3 regions of the Paenibacillus motobuensis genome follow, and region 3 is predicted to be linked to each of the others. Evidence: riboswitches for the same ligand, from Rfam matches in the RefSeq annotation. Region 3 holds a riboswitch; each other region holds the start of a gene.
What was found. Region 3 has a riboswitch for cyclic di-AMP ahead of ABD014_RS15440 (TrkH family potassium uptake protein). Riboswitches for the same ligand answer to the same signal wherever they lie in the genome.
Positions count from the first base shown of each region.

Region 1 (6,440 bases), on a different contig from region 3:
GGTGTTATGCATTCCTTCTCAGGTAGCTGGGAAATTGCCAAAATGTGTCTAAATATGGGATTTCATTTGTCATTTGGCGGGCCGATTACGTTCAAAAATGCCAAGCAGCCGAAGGAGGTCATCGCGAAGGTTCCAATGGACCGATTATTGATCGAGACGGACTCCCCATATTTAACTCCACACCCATATCGTGGGAAGAGAAATGAGTCGGGTTACGTTCGTCTAGTCGCCGAGGCGGCAGCGGAATTAAAAGGGATTTCTTTGGAAGAATTATCCAGCCTAACGACCAAGAATGCAATGGAACGATTTGGTATTCGCTGAATTATTGAGAAAAAGTGATGAAAAAATGAGTAAACGAGAAAGATTAATGCATTTTAACAATTAAAACTCTGTTTATTACATTTTTTTAACCAATTATTAAAATAAACGTTGTTGATTCGTCCTTTACAACATGTATCGAAACAAGATAGAATTTCTTCAGTAATCGATTTGGCGATTCTCACAAACTTTATTTTGCCAAAGATTACCGAAGTTCCATAACCAGTCTCGCTGAATCTCCGAGTATGGAGAACGGGGGAACCGATCACGGCAATTCATGAGATTATGAATGATCATGTCGTGAAGGATTTCTTTGTAAGGGTCTATGGGGTGAATTCGAGGTCATTGCGCCATGAGCGAATGAACTGAGAAAGGGCGACTCTCTACGTCCTAACCCGACAGCTAACCTCGTAGGCGTATCCAGAGAGGCAACAACTCGTGCATCTACACATCATTGATTATTCAGGAAGCCACGAACAGAGTTCCTCTAACTCTTTCTTTAGGCTTCTTTTGTTTTGAATAAACTTAGTAGGGTCATCATACTGTTGTTTACAGGGGGTGGCTAATGCCGAGAGGACTGGGACAGGAATGCGAAGTGCGCTTTATGGCATTTCGTAAAATCGATCTGTAGTCACGTCAATTGCATGATATGTCGATCTAGACGGCGGGACTATGTAAGGAGGACGGAAGATATGGGATTTTTCCGTAACCAGGATACCCATGAATCACGCTCATCCAGCATGTCTTACGCAATGCGATGGAAGCAAGAACATCTGCGTCAGGTTTTGCTTGTTGGAGTTCTGGCCATTGCAGTAATCACCATCATCCTGATTTGGTTCTACACACAGAACAGTAAAAAAATATATTTAGTTGTCGATGGAAAGACAGAGTCAATCACAACCAGACATTCCTTGGTCAACAAAGTGCTCGATGAACAATCCATCATATTGCAGCCGGGCGATGAAGTTTCCAAATCGTTGTCGAGCGCAATAGAAGATGGGGACCGGATTGAGATTGTTCGGGCCGTTCCCGTCAGCATCAGCGTGGATGGCACTCATAAGCTGACCTTCACCACGAAGTCCAAAGTAGAGGATGCTATTCAGGAACTAGGCGTAGATGTGAATCAGGAGGACAAAGTTTCTCCAGACTTGAATCAGACCATTTCAGCGAACATGGTTATTAATATCGTTCGTGTTAAGAAACATAATATTCAACAACAAGAGACCGTACCATTCAATGTCGTCAAGACAAGTGATGATCAACTGCTGAAGGGTGAAACCAAGGTCGTACAGGAAGGCAGCCAGGGCCTAGTCGTGCACAATGTTGAGAAGGTGTATGAGGATGGCAAATTCGTGTCGAAGCGTTGGCTTGGCAAAGAGGTCGTTAAGAAGGCCACTCCTAAGGTCATTGCCGTAGGCACGAAGCCGAAGACTGCTGTGATGTCCGCTAGCATTTCCCGCTCCTCGGATCAGGTGAGCATCAGCGGATTGACTAAGAAGGGCGGAGTCTCGTTCAAATATAAAAAAGTACTCAAGAACGTAACCTTGACTGCCTACTCTGCAGAAGAGGATGGAATTGGCACGAAGACAGCTACAGGAACCCGGGTTAAAGAGGGAAGAACGATCGCTGTCGATAAGAATGTCGTTCCGTTAGGCTGGTGGGTGTACATTGAGGGCCTCGGATTCCGCAAAGCGGAAGATACCGGCGGCGCTATTAAAGGCAACAAAATGGACGTATATTTCGATTCGCTCAAAACAGCAAATCAATTCGGCCGCAAGAAGGGACGGACAGTTTATGTCATCGGCCCGACCAAGCCGGAGCTCAACTAGTTCGCTGCAGAGTTGAATGGATATACCGAAATAGGATAATTACTAGTGGGGGTTCAAAAAGTGGACTTTTTGAGCAACCTCTATTAGGATGATGAATAAGACAGTGGATAAGAAGAGGAGTATATCCTCTTCTTTTTGTTTTGCTTATTAAAGCGTATAATTTTCAGGGATATGTTTATAAGAGGAACAACCGCTATATGGAAGGGAAGACCGTATATGATCAAAGAGATCATTGTGGTGGAAGGCCGGGACGATACTGTGGCGATTAAGCGTGCCGTAGAGGCCGATACGATTGAGACGGGCGGTTCAGCCATCAATGAGAGAACACTGCGCAAAATAGCGCTTGCCCAAGAGCGACGCGGGGTTATTATATTTACAGATCCGGATCATGCCGGAGAGAGGATTCGCAAGATCGTTGCTCAGCGTGTGCCAGGCTGCAAGCACGCCTTCCTGCGGGAGGCCGATGCGACCAAGCGGGGAGATATCGGTGTCGAGAATGCGTCGCCAGAGGCGATCCGAGAGGCTCTGAGCCGAGTACGCAGCGAGACCGAGGGAATGGACCCTCTAATCGATTGGGAAGACTTAATCGATGCAGGGCTCATTATTCACCCACAGGCGGCTGCAAGAAGACGTAAGCTTGGCGAGTTGCTCGGGATCGGTTATTGCAATGGCAAACAGCTGTATAAGCGGCTAGTGGTCTTTAAGATCAGCCGGGAGGAGTTCGCGGCTGCACTGGCACAATTGGAGGATGAAGGGGTAATTCATTAATGACGATAAGAGAAGATATAGCAACTCCACGCCGAACGAAGGAGATTATCCAACGTCATGGCTTCTCGTTTAAAAAGAGCCTGGGTCAGAACTTTCTGATTGACCAAAATATTCTTAACAAAATTGTAGCAGCGGCTGGACTGGACAAGACGAAGGGAGCGCTAGAGGTCGGCCCTGGTATCGGGGCGCTTACTGAGAAGCTCGCTGAGGAAGCCAGCAAAGTGACCGCAGTTGAGATCGACCAACGGCTGTTGCCGATCCTTGGAGAGGTGCTGGAGCCGTTCCCTCATGTGCAGGTGGTCCATGGCGACGTGTTGAAGCTAGATCTGAAGGAGTTGTTCGCTCAGCAATTCAGCGATGTGAGTGGCGTCAGCGTAGTGGCCAATCTGCCTTACTATGTTACCACACCTATCCTGATGAAGTTGCTGGAAGAGAAGCTGCCTTTGGAGAACATCGTAGTCATGATTCAGAAGGAGGTGGCTGAGCGAATGGCCGCTTCTCCAGGAGGGAAGGAATACGGCAGCTTGAGTATTGCAGTGCAATATTACAGCGAGCCTGAGCTGGTCTGTACAGTGCCTCACAGCGTGTTTATCCCACAGCCGAATGTAGAGTCCGCAGTGATCCGTCTTAAGGTGCGCAAGCAGCCTCCGGTTCAAGTTGAGGACGAAGCGTTCTTCTTTGAGGTGGTACAAGCTTCTTTTGCACAGAGACGCAAGACGATCTCGAACAATCTAAAGAGCCGTTTCTTCCCGAAGGAGGGCAGGGAGCGTCTGGAGGCTCTGCTGGAAGAGGCCAGCATCGCCCCGTCAAGACGGGCGGAGACGCTGGATCTTCTTGAATTTGCCAAGCTGAGCAATGTGCTAGCGCAATTCGGATTGAACGAAGCTTAGCTGTAACCAATCCCTTTATCCGCCCATACGATGGGGTAGAGGTGATGGATTGTGACGAAATTGGGAGACTTGGTCGTCCGCAAATCCTATGGAGGGGATGTTACCTTCCGAGTGGAGAGAATTGAGCGGAGCGTGGCCATCATAAAGGGAACAGAATTTCGTCTTCTGGCCGATGCGCCACTGACGGATTTGTTAGAGGTGGACCCAGGTTCACCTGGAGAGAAGACAGAACGTGCGCGGATCAAGGCGACCGAATCGCTGCAGCGGCTGCGTCAGGACCGCCAGCAGCTGGCGGAGCGCAATCAGGTTGCGGTCCAGCAGTGGTCACCTGCGGCTCAGGAGCAGGCTTATTTTGAGGTGCCTGGAAAGGTGCTGCATTTGGATGGGGATGAGAGATACTTACAGAAGAGTCTTGATCTCTACGAGAAGCTTAGAGTGCCTGTGAACGGCTATTATGTAAATGAGTCTGCTATGCCTAACGTGCTGTACCGACTGCTGCCAACCGTGAACCCGGACATTGTCGTGCTGACAGGACATGATGGGGTACTGAAAAACCCTCCATCAAGAGACCTGTACAACTTGACCAGTTACAAAAATTCCAAGCATTTTGTAGAGGCTGTGCGTATAGCGCGCGAATATGAGCGTAACTTCGATACACTGACGATCGTGGCGGGAGCTTGTCAGTCGCATTTTGAGGCCTTGCTGCAGGCAGGAGCCAATTTTGCCAGTTCCCCTGCCCGCGTGTTGATTCATGCTCTGGACCCGGTCTATATTGCGGCTAAGGCGTCATTGACATCGATTCGGGATACGATTCATATTACCGATGTGCTCAATCAGACGATCAGCGGCACACAGGGAGTTGGGGGAATCGAGACGCGGGGCAGCTACCGGATCGGACTGCCTACACTTAAGGATTTATCGAAATTGAACATTGTTCCGACGATGTAATTCGAGCTTTTCAGAAAGTGTCGAAAAAAAATCGTTGACAAGTTTTTTTTCATGCTGATATAATTATTTATTTAATTTGACAATTGTGACCCCCTTCATGTATAATGGACAAAGAAGGAAGGTGGTCACAGGCCATGGCTAAAAATGCACTATCAGAAATTAAAAATAGTCTGGAAGCTCACGTTGGTCAGAAAATCATGCTGCGGGCAAACGGTGGTCGCCGAAAGACTGTCGAACGTACTGGAGTGTTAGAGGAGACTTATCCTTCAGTCTTTATCGTTAAGCTGGATCAAGATCAACAAAGCTTCAAACGTGTGTCCTATAGTTATGCCGATATACTGACCGAATCCGTTGAAGTTATGGTGTATAACGATGACAACGGAATGGGGCTTTCGTATATTAAACCGTGAACATCATGATATGTCAGTAGGCGATCTTTGCATTTTGCGAAGGTCGCTTTTTTCATGACAACTTTATGACCAAAATGTACATATATCCTAGACGTTAGTTGGATCTAATGATCGTATGAAGTGTTGCCGAATGTAGCATACTACGGATGTTCCTTATTGAACTCGCACTTTATCTTAGGATTAAAGGGGGAAGTGGCTATGGCACGCAGACGGCGCAGTGTGATGTCGGAGGAGCTTAAGGTAGAGCTTGCCAAGGAGCTTGGATTCTACAATACGGTACAGCAGCAAGGCTGGGGAGGCATTAGGGCCAAGGATGCGGGAAATATGGTCAAAAGAGCGATAGAAATGGCAGAACAGGCCGCCGCAAAGAATTCACAATAATGATTGCACATAATTAGGCTTCTCCCGAGGGGGAAGCCTTGTTTTTGTATCAGGATAAAGTAATATAGAGAAGGCAGGTTTGTCTTTTCATTACATAGACGGAATGCACGGATTTTTTATAAAATAGGTATAGTGAGCTCATTACATTGTGGATTAATACGAATTCAGAATAACAGCATTATGGAAATCTTAGTGAATGGATATTTGAGGACAGGTGAACGCCTTGAAAATTTATGAGAAAGCACCGGCAAAAATAAATTTAATGCTTGATGTGCTATATAAACGGCCTGATGGGTACCATGAGGTTGAAATGATCATGACGATGGTCGATTTGGCGGATCGTCTGGAAATGAGCGAGCTTCCCCGCGACACGATTATTATATCGAGTCAAGCGGGTTATATTCCGTTGGATGAGAAGAATCTGGCCTTTAAGGCGGCTAAGCTGATTAAGGAGCGTTACAAGGTTCCAAGCGGTGTCTACATCCATTTGGACAAGAATATTCCTGTAGCAGCGGGATTAGCTGGTGGCAGCAGCGATGCGGCGGCAACACTGCGCGGCTTGAACCGCCTCTGGAAGCTCGGCATTTCGGATGCAGAGCTAATGGAGCTTGGTGCAGAGCTCGGCTCGGATGTCCCGTTCTGTGTTACAGGAGGGACAGCACTGGCTACAGGCCGGGGGGAGAAGCTAATCCCAGTGGCTCATCCGCCGCAATGCTGGGTCATTCTAGCCAAGCTGCCGATCAATGTATCGACTGAGGAAGTCTATGGCCGATTCCGCAGCGATCGGATTACGAAGCATCCTTCGGCCAGCCGAATGATGCAGGCGCTTGATAGCGGGTCTTTTCACGGAATGTGTCAAGAGCTTGGCAATGTGCTTGAGGAAGTGACGCTGCAAA
Region 1 covers NZ_BAAACX010000025.1:48,463-54,902, reverse strand. Annotated here, with positions in the region: gene ABD014_RS22395 (TatD family hydrolase) at 1-321, shown strand, start outside; cyclic di-AMP (ydaO/yuaA leader) riboswitch at 538-751, shown strand; gene ABD014_RS22390 (resuscitation-promoting factor) at 1,011-2,147, shown strand; gene rnmV (ribonuclease M5) at 2,364-2,915, shown strand; gene rsmA (16S rRNA (adenine(1518)-N(6)/adenine(1519)-N(6))-dimethyltransferase RsmA) at 2,915-3,805, shown strand; gene yabG (sporulation peptidase YabG) at 3,857-4,753, shown strand; gene veg (biofilm formation stimulator Veg) at 4,888-5,163, shown strand; gene ABD014_RS22365 (small, acid-soluble spore protein, alpha/beta type) at 5,362-5,544, shown strand; gene ispE (4-(cytidine 5'-diphospho)-2-C-methyl-D-erythritol kinase) at 5,768-6,440, shown strand, end outside.
Region 1: it holds a riboswitch for cyclic di-AMP, as region 3 does, so the genes downstream of both, ABD014_RS22390 (resuscitation-promoting factor) here and ABD014_RS15440 (TrkH family potassium uptake protein) in region 3, are expected to answer to the same signal.

Region 2 (6,440 bases), on a different contig from region 3:
GCGCTGATCGCATATTTTGTAATCCCGGATTACGGATGGCGGACGGCTTTTGTCATTAGTGGTTTACCGGTCGTGTACGCCCTATATTTACGTCGATCCATTGAGGACCCACCGCGGTTTGTCGCGCAATCTGATACAATGAGACAGAGATTTTCAGTAAGAGAGAAGCTGCAATCTGTATGGTCAGCTCCTCATCGACGCTCGACGATCATGCTCTGGATCCTATGGTTTACTGTAGTCTTCTCGTATTATGGAATGTTCCTGTGGCTGCCTTCGGTCATGGTCCTGAAGGGCTTCAGTCTCGTCAAGAGCTTTGAATACGTGTTGATTATGACACTGGCTCAATTGCCGGGTTATTTCACAGCTGCCTACTTCATAGAGAAGTTCGGTCGGAAATTCGTATTAGTCTTGTACCTGGTACTTACTGCTGCAAGCGCGGCCTGGTTCGGGAGCGCTACGACGGAAGGGATGCTGATTGCCTCGGGAATCTGCTTGTCCTTCTTTAACTTGGGGGCGTGGGGAGGCATGTATGCCTATACGCCTGAGCTGTATCCGACGAAGGTCCGATCGACAGGTGTTGGCTTCGCTGCTTCCTTCGGCCGGGTTGGCGGGGTGATCGCTCCGTTCCTGGTTGGCTGGCTCGTAGCCCGAGAAGTACCGATCAGCTCGATCTTCTGGCTGTTCTTCGTCACCGTACTGATCGGCGCGATTGCCGTCCTCTGGCTGGGCACCGAGACAAAAGGGAAGGAACTTTTGGACTAGCTTTGGATTAGCAAGTACCTCTGTGCCTGTCTGTTCAAGGGAGCGCTAATGAAAAATTGAGCTGGCATAAAGGGGAGAACAAGGTGATGCAGAAGCGAAACGCCGATTGCGGAAGCGAATCCACGTCTTGTTGTAAGTATCGCACGACGTTATGTCGGCCGGTGTATGGTATTTCTCGATTTGATCCAGGAAGGCAACATGGGCCTGATTGCGTGATTCTGCTATTTTGGAGATTCTAACGAAACGTGGTATCGTTATTGGCTCCAATTTTGGCCGCTGAGATTTTTAACAAAACTGGGTATCGCTATTGAATACGAATCATACCTTTTTGCCAGGATTTCGCCCAAATAACGATATGGTGTTTCGTTAAAAATAATTTCCCGCTTTTTTGGAGCAAATAACGATCTGTAGTTTCGTTAGAAATAAAAATAGCAAATAGCTGCTGATAAGCAGCTATTTTTGTTTGGGCCAGCTTTGGGTGGTCGGTGCGGGCGGTTATGAGCCGGATGCTCTAGCAACTGAGCTAATGGAATAAATAGAGCGGTCGATGAAGTTAGACGAGATAGGCCAATTAACGCTCCAACTGCGCTTTATCGAGGCTTTCGCCTGGCAGAAGGGCATGGCCGGATATGCCAAGCTTTTGCAATTGGTGGGCGAATTGTGTTCCGTCCTGTTTGATGATGCCAAATGTATCGTAGTGAACCGGGACCACGTGCTTGGCGCCGATCCATTCGGCGGCGAGCAGAGCGTCTTCCGGTCCCATGGTGAAGAAATCTCCGATCGGGATAAAAGCGAGATCGATCTTATGCTTGCTTCCGATGAGCTTTATATCGCTGAATAGTGCGGTATCGCCACAATGATATACCGTGAAACCGTTGATATTGAGTACAATGCCTGCGGCAACCCCCAGGTAGACATTCGTTCCGTTCACTTCAACGGAAGAACTGTGGAGAGCCGGAGTGAAGGTCAGCTTGCCGAACGGGAAGTTGTACGAACCTCCCAGGTTCATTCCTGTCGCCTTAAGCCCTTTCTGCTCAAAGAAGCCCGCCAGTTCAACGATAGCTACGATGGAGGCTCCAGTTCTTCTGGCGATCACCTCAGCATCCCCGATATGATCCGAGTGCCCATGGGTAAGTAGGATATAATCGACATCGATATCTTCAGCCACAGCAGCTGCTTTAGGATTACCGGTCAAGAACGGGTCAATGATCAAACGGCAATCGCCAGTATCTAAATATACGCATGAATGTCCGAGATACGTTATTTTCATAAATATCGCTCCTTTTGGCAAAATGATGAACTAACTCTATTATAGCGAAGGAGAGACATGAGTAAAATTTTATCGCGTTGGCAGCTGCGATTTCAACAGTTTCCCCGGCAGGATCCTTATAAAAGAATTTAAAATCAAGAGTAGAAATGAGCTATAGCGAAAATTAGAGAGAGCCATATCAATGTAAGCGGTATATTTTCATATTCCTTTAAATTAATCGCTTTTTTTGCCGGGAAGTTGGCTTTACAGTCAAACCTTGCAGCGGTATGATTCAATCCATAATCAATATTATCCAATTCCGATCGCTTAATCTCTGGGATGTTCCAGAGAACGGAGGAACCAACAAGAGCTTGCTGTGTGATGATCAACGCAGCTTGCTCATCGTCTGAATGGCCAGGGCTGGTGTGAGAGCCAACACAGGCCCATTCGGACAGGGGTGAATCCTGAGAAAGAGACCATGGACTCTTCTCAGGTAGGGCGACTCTCACCGCCCGAATCCGTCAGCTAACTTCGTCAGCGTGGGTATGAGAGAGGAAAGGTGACTGCGCGCCGCAACGAATTCGGCCACAGAGGACCGTTTGCCTCTGTGGTTTTTTATGCTCTTTTTTGAAAAATGAACTGAAATACAATACAACATCAATCAAAATTCGCTGAATGCTGTCGTGGATATGACAGCAGCGGGGGAACCAACGGTACTGAGTGATGCCCGATCTGCGGGCTTCTAAACCTTAGTTCCATGGGGTGAATCGCTTGGAGGATAAACGTATTTTCCAAGGTAGGGCGACTTCCGCGCCCGAATCCGTCAGCTAACCTCGTAAGCGTCTAGGAAGAGGCAACCACCAAGGTCGGGTAGTGGGTCTAAGACCACTCATTAAGCCGCGGGAAAGGTTACTATCTTTCCTGCGGCTTCTTTTGTGTTGTCCTCTGCAAATTCAAGGAGGGTGTTCTCAAGTGGAGGAAGAGTTTGTTCTAGTAGCAGCACCGAATCCGGTTGGACTGAAGTTTATTTTGCTGCTGATGGCGGCGAAGCGTAATTTCGCGGTCATGGTGAACAACAAGAAGGAGGAAGAAGTCCTTCATAAACTGGGCGTAAGACATGTACTGCGTATCAAGACGGATGACGAGCAGAGCTGGATCGTCCCGCCGTTTCCGATCGGACGCTGTTATATTTTTGAACTGAGTATGACATTAACCTGTCGCTATTTGCAAATCTGTCGGAGATGGACGCGTGATCAGATTTTCATTATTACTCCGAATAGAAATCCGCGCATGATTTACAAAGGGCTAGGAGCTTCTTATGTCATCCATTCCGTAAGCGGAGAGGTTGGATTTCTGCTTGCAGCAAAGCTTGAGCGATAAGCCAGAGCTTAAAAACAATAAGTAGGATTCCAGATGGGGTGAGTGTATTATGGATTATTTACAAATGTTCATTGTGATCGGCGTAATATTGCTGCTGGTGAAGCCGGTCGGTACTTATATATATCATGTTTTCTCTAATGTACCTAATCGTAGTGATCGCATTTTCGGAGCAATGGAGCGGTTTATTTTCAACATAGCCGGCTATAGGCGGCGCGAAGCGATGGATTGGAAGAAATATGTGATCAGCTTGCTGGCAACGAATGTGGTGTTGATGACAATCAGTTTTCTGCTTCTCAGCCTGCAGCAGTGGTTCCCATGGAATCCCGAAGGAAGCGGCAGCATGGAGCCGACGCTGGCATTCAATACGGTAATTAGCTTCATGACCAACACGAATCTGCAGCATTATAGCGGGGAGACAGGGCTTAGCTATTTCTCGCAAATGGCTGTAATCACAATGATGATGTTCACATCAGCTGCTACAGGTCTATGCGCCGCCATCGCTTTTATCCGCGGAATTACAGGAAGAGGCCAACGGCTGGGGAATTTCTTTGAGGATTTTGTGAAGGCGATTGTCCGTATTCTTCTGCCTGCTTCTCTGATCGTGACGCTGCTACTGGTCGCGCTTCAGGTTCCGCAGACCTTGCGGCCTACCACGGCAGTGAACACGCTGGAAGGGATTGTACAGCGAATCTCGCTTGGACCGGTGGCCTCGCTGGAATCCATTAAGCATTTGGGCACGAACGGTGGTGGATTCTTTGGAGCAAATTCATCCCATCCGTTCGAGAACCCAAGCGGGTTGACGAATGCAATTGAGATGTGGTCCATGTGGGTGATCAGCGCGTCATTACCTTATACATTCGGTTTATTCGCGCGCAATAAGAAGCAGGGTTGGGTTATTTTCTCGGCGATGATGGTCTTGTTCCTTGCATTTCTGTCTTTGGTCTATTTCAGCGAGAAGGCCGGGAACCCGCTCTTCCATACGCTTGGGATAGACGTCGCGCAAGGAAATATGGAGGGCAAAGAGGTTCGTTTCGGGGTTACGGGCTCGGCACTTTTTACGGCGATTACCACCGCTGCGACTACGGGGAGCGTCAATAATATGCATGATTCGCTTACTCCGCTCGGCGGCTTGGCAGCTTTATCCCAGATGATGTTGAACGTCGTCTTCGGTGGGAAGGGCGTCGGACTTATGAACATGGTGATGTACGCCATACTCGGTGTGTTTATTTGTGGATTAATGGTCGGCAGAACGCCGGAATTCCTCAGCAAGAAGATTGAAGCCAGGGAGATGAGGCTGATCGCAATTGCGATTCTTATCCATCCCTTAATTGTGCTTGCACCAACGGCGATCAGTACTATGACTGGGTTAGGGTATGGCGCAGTTACGAATCCGGGGTATCATGGACTGTCGCAAATGCTGTATGAATATGCATCCTCTGCGGCAAATAACGGCTCCGGTTTCGAGGGTCTCGCGGATAATACGGCGTTCTGGAACATCATGACCGGATTGGTCATGCTCCTGGGCCGCTACGTCTCTATGATTGCCTTGTTAGCTGCTGCAGGGTCCTTAATGCAGAAAGAACCCGTCATGGAGACCATCGGCACGCTGCGGACAGACAATAAATTATTTGCTGGAATTCTCGTCGGAACGGTATTGCTTATCGGAGCTCTTACTTTTCTGCCGGTTCTTGCCGCAGGTCCTGTTGCTGAGTATTTGACGCTAAAATAATTCAAAGAGGTGTGCTAAACATGAGCACTAGGCATAAATCGATGTTATCCAGAAACATGATGCGAGGAGCCGTACTGGACAGCTTTAAGAAGCTGAATCCGATATGGATGATCAAGAATCCGGTTATGTTCGTCGTAGAAATCGGAGCTTTCCTCGTACTCCTACAAATCTTGTTCCCTGGATTGCTTGGGGAAGATCACATTACGGGAGTCAACGTGGCCATCTTCTTGATCCTGTTAATTACGATATGGTTCGCGAATTTTGCTGAAGCTCTTGCGGAAGGAAGAGGGAAGGCCCAGGCGGACAGCTTGAAGAAGACGAAGCAGCAAGTTATGGCTAACCAATTAATAGGCGGCAGTACGAGAAGCGTACCTTCCTCCGAGCTGTGCAAAGGCGATGTTGTTGTTGTATCGCAAGGGGAGATGATCCCGGCAGACGGTGAAATTATCGAGGGGCTGGCCTCGGTGGATGAATCTGCGATCACGGGGGAATCGGCTCCGGTTATTAAAGAAGCTGGCGGCGACTTCAGTTCAGTTACAGGCGGAACTCTGGTCGTTAGCGACAGGATTGTTATTCGTGTTACGAGCGATCCTGGACAGTCATTTATCGACCGGATGATTTCATTAGTTGAAGGTGCCGAACGTCAGAAGACACCGAATGAGATTGCTTTAGGAACTTTGCTTACCGTATTAACAGTTATTTTCCTGATTGTGGTCATTACCTTAAAGCCGATAGCCGATTATTTGGATATTCATCTGGAGATCACCGTGCTAGTATCGCTGCTTGTCTGCCTAATTCCGACGACAATCGGGGGGCTGTTGTCCGCGATCGGGATTGCTGGAATGGACCGGGTGACTCAATACAATGTACTGGCGATGTCCGGTAAGGCCGTTGAAGCTGCCGGAGATGTCAATACAATGATCCTCGATAAGACAGGTACGATTACATTTGGCAACCGAATGGCAGCTGAATTTCTCCCCGTTGGTAGTCGGGCTGAAGACGAGCTTGCCCATTGGGCTGCGGTCTCTTCGGGGTTCGATGAGACGCCTGAAGGACGCTCTGTAATTGAATTGCTTCGGAGACAAGGGCTTGAATATGATGAAACTTTGGCGGCTAACGGAGAGATCATCGAGTTCAGAGCCGAGACGCGTATGAGCGGTGTCGATCTGCAGGATGGTAGGAGAGTACGCAAGGGTGCTGTTGATGCGATCAAGAAATGGGTCAGCAGCCGAGGCGGACAAATTCCCGGCGACCTGGAGGCAGTTACCAATCAAGTGGCTTCTGCGGGAGGAACTCCGCTGGCGGTTGCTGTTGATGAAG
Region 2 covers NZ_BAAACX010000009.1:430,057-436,496, reverse strand. Annotated here, with positions in the region: gene ABD014_RS12675 (MFS transporter) at 1-762, shown strand, start outside; partial or broken gene ABD014_RS12670 (sigma factor) at 833-972, shown strand; gene ABD014_RS12665 (metal-dependent hydrolase) at 1,334-2,032, opposite strand; cyclic di-AMP (ydaO/yuaA leader) riboswitch at 2,326-2,566, shown strand; cyclic di-AMP (ydaO/yuaA leader) riboswitch at 2,671-2,868, shown strand; gene ABD014_RS12660 (hypothetical protein) at 2,984-3,391, shown strand; gene kdpA (potassium-transporting ATPase subunit KdpA) at 3,441-5,120, shown strand; gene kdpB (potassium-transporting ATPase subunit KdpB) at 5,141-6,440, shown strand, end outside.
Region 2: it holds a riboswitch for cyclic di-AMP, as region 3 does, so the genes downstream of both, ABD014_RS12660 (hypothetical protein) here and ABD014_RS15440 (TrkH family potassium uptake protein) in region 3, are expected to answer to the same signal.

Region 3 (6,440 bases):
GCTCAGGAAGCTTGCACTCTCGGTCGTCGATAGTACCATCGATACCGCGATGACGAGGAACAAGGATAACATCGTCAGCGTGACCGCTTTGAAGATACGGTCCTGAGTCAGACGATAGCGGAACAGCACAAGATCAGACCGCCCGCGAATCATCGAGATTACAGCGCCGACCAGAATCATGAAGGTCGTTGTCTTAATCCCGCCCCCGGTAGAGCTCGGAGAAGCACCAATAAACATAAGGATGACCATGAAGAATTGAGTTGCCTGCCTTAGCGAACCCAGGTCGACCGTATTTGCCCCCGCCGTCCGCGGTGTTACCGACTGGAAGAAGGAAGCCCATATCTTTTCTCCCCCGCTAAGGCTTGAGAATGTACCCGGATTCGTAAACTCAAATACGTAAATCACCAAGGCCCCGATCAAAATAAGCGAAGCCGTCATCGTCAATACCACTTTGGAATGAAGCGATAGCTTCCGGTGCTTACGGAAGTCAACAAGATCCGATAACACGATGAATCCAAGGCCCCCGGATACGATCAGGAACATCGTCACCAGGTTAACAATCGGATCGCCTACGTAGCGGGTAAGGCTCTGATAGTGACCGAACAAGTCAAAACCGGCATTATTAAACATGGATACTCCATGGAATATTCCAAAATATAACGCACGTCCAAACGGCATATCAAAGGACCAGCGAATCGTATAGATTAATGCGGCGCTGCTCTCAATGACCAGGGAATAGATCAGAACCTTGCGAATCAAGCGGACGATCCCTTCCATCGTGTTCTGGTTCATCGCCTCTTGCAGCAAGAGACGATCCTTAAGCGATATTCTGCGCTTGAATACGAGCGAGAATAGGGTAGCCACGGTCATAAATCCGAGACCGCCGGTCTGAATCAGCAGCATAATCACGACCTGGCCGAACGTAGAATAATATGTCCCGGTATCCACGACGACCAATCCCGTCACACAGGTTGCCGAAGTTGCGGTAAACAGCGCATCAACGAATGGTAAAGACTCCCCTGTTGTACTTGAGATCGGCAGCATTAACAGCAGCGCTCCGACGAGAATAATGGCTGCGAAGCCCAATACTAAAATCTGTGGCGGGGAAAACCTGAACCATTTTACCCACATGCTTAACTGCAACTTAATCACTCCATCCTTTTTGTAGCAAAGAAAAAAAGCACTGGAAATCCAATGCTTTTTGATTGGTCCCTGCTCAAAGGCCTACGAGGTTAGCTGACGGATTCGGACATGAACGGTTGCCCTATTCGCTTGGATCCTTGGAATATCCAGAAATTCAGCGAAACTCACCCCTAAAAATCGGTTCCCCCGTTTTCGTAAAGAAATTCGGCCATTTATATATTTTATTGTTTCATTGTTTTCATTTCATTTTCGTCAAATGGATTATAAGCCTTATCGGCGTGTAATCACAAAGTTTCTTTTGGATTAAATAACTCTAAAAAGGCGTAAAAGGCGTGAAACTATGATTATGATACTCCATTATCTGAGCCATGCGAGACCTTACCAGAGATATTGCAGATTTTCGTGAACTATATCCCGATTGGCGAACCTAAGGTCCCCTATGTTATCTTTAATTGAATGTGTTTTCTAAGAATTACGCTCAATGTCACCCCCGCTTCTAACTCACTTGGTTACGACAAGCGGACTCATTGAACAATTCCTTGTTTAGAAAAAAGTGTTAAAGGAGCTGTAAAAATGCAAACTTCCAAGAACTCACCTGGGATCTTGCTCAAACCTAAAGCACTCTGGATACTTGCTGCGATTGGATTGGTCCTCTTCATTGTCCTGCAGCTTTGGCTGCCTTCCTTGAACGAGCCGGAGCAACAATTAAGCAAGACCATCAGCAAAGAGCAAGCCAGGCAGGCCGCCGCTTCATTCGCTCAGACGGAGCTTGGCATCAACGGTAATTTTCAGAATGCTCACGTTACATACGATACCAAGCCTGAACTGTTCGGATATTTGACGAAGGAAAATTTAGTCGGCAAATATTCTAAATCCTATGGCAAACAATTTCCTTATGACGTCTTCCATGTTGTCTTTACAGAACCAGATGACATATTAAGCCTCTTAAGCATCGACGTTAATATGCAAGAGGGCAATGTCGTTGCCTTTGAGAAGGTCATCTCGACAAGTAATGCCACCAAGCAGGCTTTAATCGACTACGGTCGCGAGAATACACTGTCTCTGGTGGCCCGGGAAGGCGATATCAGCCTGGCGGATAAAGAGCAGTTAGTCCGACCTTACCTGAAGACTTTAGGAGTGAGTGAAGCCGATCTGAAGCTTGCTACCGTCGAAGGGCAATACGGCTTACTGTATGAATTGCCAAATTACGAGATCGGACAGTCACGGGCCCAGATACAATTTCATTTCGAATATGGCGCGGTAGCTTCAATGGAGACGAAGTTCACCGTTCCGAATTCCTACAACGATTATCTTAGCGGTCAGAAGACGCTCGCCTACATCCTTACCTTTGCAGGCTATGGGCTGCTCACCTTCGTTCTGGCTATTCTGGCGATCGTGTACAGCATAGTGACAAGAGCCTACACCTCTTTTAAGCGTGGTCTCTTCCTAGCTTCTCTTTATTTTGTCCTAAGTATGGTCGGAGCAATCAACATGCTGCCCTATTTACAAAAAGATAGTCTGAGCAGCTCCATACTCATCTTAAGCTTTGTTATTCAGGGCGTAGTAACCCTACTGCTGTCCGGCTCCATCTATGTATCGCTAGTGGGTGGCGATGCGCTCTGGAGACAGAAGGGGCGGATCCTTTGGCCAAGAGCCAAAGAGCCCGGTTATGGACGCCACGTGCTGACAGCGATGACGAATGGGTATGCCTGGGCGCTGATTTTGCTCGGGGTACAGTCCATTATTTTCCTGGCTCTCGAGAATACAATTCATACCTGGTCGACGACAGATGCCTCCCAATCGACTTACAACATGCTTCTGCCGCTGCTATTCCCGCTGCTGGCCTGGGTAGCAGGTATCGGAGAGGAGGCCGTATACCGATTGTTCGGGATCGCTATGCTGAAGAAGATGTTCCGCAGTACATTCGTAGCAAGCTTGATTACTTCACTGATCTGGGCCTTCGGTCATACCCTGTATCCAATATATCCAGTCATCTCGCGGCCCATTGAACTCATGTTCATTGGCTTGCTGTTCAGCTTCGTGTTTCTGCGCTATGGATTTATTACCGCCGTCTTCTCCCACGTCATCTTCGATACGATTCTGATGTCAATCAGTCTGATGGTCATGGGCGGAGGACTGAATATTGCTGCCGGGTTATTCTATCTGGTACTGCCGGCCATTGTCGGTTATCTGATCTACCGTTTCAATCCAGCGTATAAGGAACGTCCGATTTCGCCAACAAAAAAAGAGGAGCCGTTTATTCCGACTCCTCATCCCGAAGCGAATCAATAATTGTCTGTGCGAGTTTATCCCCGATAGAAAGAGGCCGAAAATCTTCGATGGAGGCCTCTTTTATTTTTTTCAGTGAGCCGAAGTGCTTCAACAACAGTTTGCGTCGTTTCTCACCTACGCCGGGAATCGCATCAAGCTGCGATACGACCATCGATTTGGCACGCTGCTCGCGATGGAAAGAAATCGCGAAGCGGTGCACCTCATCCTGAATGCGCTGCAGCAAATAGAACTCCTGACTATCCCGGGCCAGATTCACCGGCTCCGGCGGATCGCCGATAATAAGTTGGGCGGTCTTATGCTTCGTATCCTTCACGAGGCCGCAGACAGGAATGAACAATCCCAGCTCATTCTCCAGCACATCCTTGGCCGCAGCCATCTGCCCTTTGCCGCCGTCCATAACGATCAAATCAGGGAGCGGCAGGTCCTCTTTGAGCACGCGCTCATATCTGCGCCGTACAACCTCACGCATCGTCTCCACATCGTCAGGGCCCTGAACTGTACGGACCTTGTACTTGCGGTATTCCTTCTTGGCCGGCTTCCCATCGATAAATACTACCATCGCGGATACCGGATTGGTTCCTTGAATATTCGAGTTATCGAACGCTTCGATCCGGGACAGCTCGGTCAAGCCGAGAGCAACGCCCAGATTCTCCGCCGCCCTAGAGGTTCGTTCCTCATCCCGCTCGATCAGACGGAACTTCTCGTCCAACGCAACACGGGCATTCTCAATGGCCATCTGCGTCATCTGACGCTTCAGTCCCCGCTTGGGAACCAGCGTCTTCACATTCAGCCAGTTCTGCAGAGCGGCTGCCCCACTCTCCGCATCAAGCAGTTCTCCACCTTCATCAGAAGCCTCGAAAACCTTCTCTTCGACCTGTTCCTCTGTCTGGCCCTCCTGCTGCCCCGGTTTCATATCTGGCAGCAGAATCTCCTGTGGAAGCGCCGGATTGTCACTATAATATTGTGTTACATAAGACAAGAAATCACCATAGGCCTCTCCATAGAATGGAAATACCGAGGCATGTCGTTCGATCATTTTCCCTTGTCGTACATACAAAATCTGCACACACATCCAGCCCTTATCGACCGCAAAGCCGAATACATCACGATTTCTCGCATCATTCATCGTAATCTTCTGCTTCTCCATCAGGGCGTCTATGCTTCTGATCTGATCACGCAGCTCCTTGGCCCGCTCGAAGTACAGCTCCTCAGCTGCTTCTTCCATCTTGCGCTGAAGCTCCTGCTTGATCTCCTCATGCCCGCCATTCAGGAAGGATACGATCTCTTGAATCATCTCATCGTACGTCTGCTGAGGCACTTCCTTCACGCAAGGTGCCAAGCATTGGCCCATATGATAATACAGACAAACCTCCTTCGGCATCACATTACACTTGCGCAGCGGGTACATTCGGTCGAGCAGCTTCTTCGTCTGCTGTGCTGCATAAGCGTTCGGATAAGGGCCAAAATACTTAGCCTTATCCTTAAGAATCTTCCGCGTGACTTCCAGCCGTGGATGAGGTTCATTTGTAATTTTAATATATGGGTAGGTCTTGTCATCTTTCAGCAGTACGTTATAACGGGGAGAATGCGTCTTGATCAGGTTGCACTCCAGAATGAGCGCCTCCATATTGCTGCCGGTAACGATATATTCGAAATCGCGAATCTCCGAGACGAGCCGTTGTGTCTTCCCGTCATGACTGCCAGTGAAATAGGAGCGTACACGGTTCTTCAGAATTTTGGCCTTCCCAACATAAATAATCATGCCGTTCTTGTTCTTCATCAAATAGCAGCCCGGTAGATCCGGCAGCAGTGCAAGCTTGTGACGGATCGATTCCATCGCCTGCTCCTTCTCCCGCATTTCTTTGGCATAGGTATCCGAATGATGGCTATTGCTAATTGTCCTCTCCCCCTCTCACTTCATGATGCTGTTCTGCACAGAAAACGCCCCCGGGCATGCCGGAGGCGTAGTTGTAGCACTCTGAATCAGCTGGCCAAATTAATGTTTGGCAATCATGTTTTTCAGCGCGTCTTTGGAGTTCAAGCCAACAACTTTGTCGACAGGTTGGCCGTCTTTGAACAAGATAAGAGTTGGGATACTCATTACGCCAAAGCGGGATGCGGATTCAGGGTTCTCGTCCACATTTACCTTCGCGATTTTAACTGAATCACCCAAATCACCTGACAATTCTTCCAAAATTGGCGCTATCATTTTGCAAGGACCACACCAAGGCGCCCAAAAGTCGACCAGAACGGTACCTGTACTTTCGACTTCACTGTTAAAAGATTGATCGGAAACATTTACTATTGCCATGATATCTCCTCCTTGTATGTTACTGGAATGCCTGCATGAAGCCAGCCCAACATTCCCTAACTAATCAGTATAGGTGTAATAGCGCCCTATATTGACGCTATGAATTACATTATAACATAACTTTTTAGTAAATGGGAATTCGCGTCAGGCATCATCTTTACAAACTTGAAAGCGATTGGTTATACTAAGAATATCCAAATATCGCTTTGTCTATGATATTTTTAATTGACAGTACATAAAGTGTGTGTTCAAAAAGGTCGGTTTTCAGCAACAAGAAGGTTGGATTAGGCTACAGTCTTTTTGAGCAACCTTATAAAACCAGTTTTAAGGAGGCCTCGCCCATATGGATGCTAACCCGCATGTGAACGACCCGCGCCAGCATATCAATGAAGAGCCACGCAATGACTTGTTTGATCTGATGAATGGTTTTTTCGGTATGCTCACCCTTATGGCCATTATTTTCTTCGGCATGGTCATTTTGAAATTTATCGCCAGCTAGTATGATCGCTTTCGGTCAAACAGCCCTGCCGATTTTGTTTTCAACTTACGTTTGAATACCACAAAGAAGACCTCGCAGTCCCAATTAAGGGGTATTGCCGAGGTCTTCTTTGTGTTTGTTGATTTATATTATGGCCGGCAATTCTATTCGCCCGATTATGATCTATTGCCGCGCTTATTGCTGCCGGTAACTGTG
Region 3 covers NZ_BAAACX010000013.1:154,923-161,362, forward strand. Annotated here, with positions in the region: gene ABD014_RS15440 (TrkH family potassium uptake protein) at 1-1,131, opposite strand, end outside; cyclic di-AMP (ydaO/yuaA leader) riboswitch at 1,207-1,363, opposite strand; gene ABD014_RS15445 (CPBP family intramembrane glutamic endopeptidase) at 1,717-3,435, shown strand; gene uvrC (excinuclease ABC subunit UvrC) at 3,401-5,272, opposite strand; gene trxA (thioredoxin) at 5,432-5,746, opposite strand; gene ABD014_RS15460 (YqzM family protein) at 6,090-6,245, shown strand; gene dnaI (primosomal protein DnaI) at 6,401-6,440, opposite strand, start outside.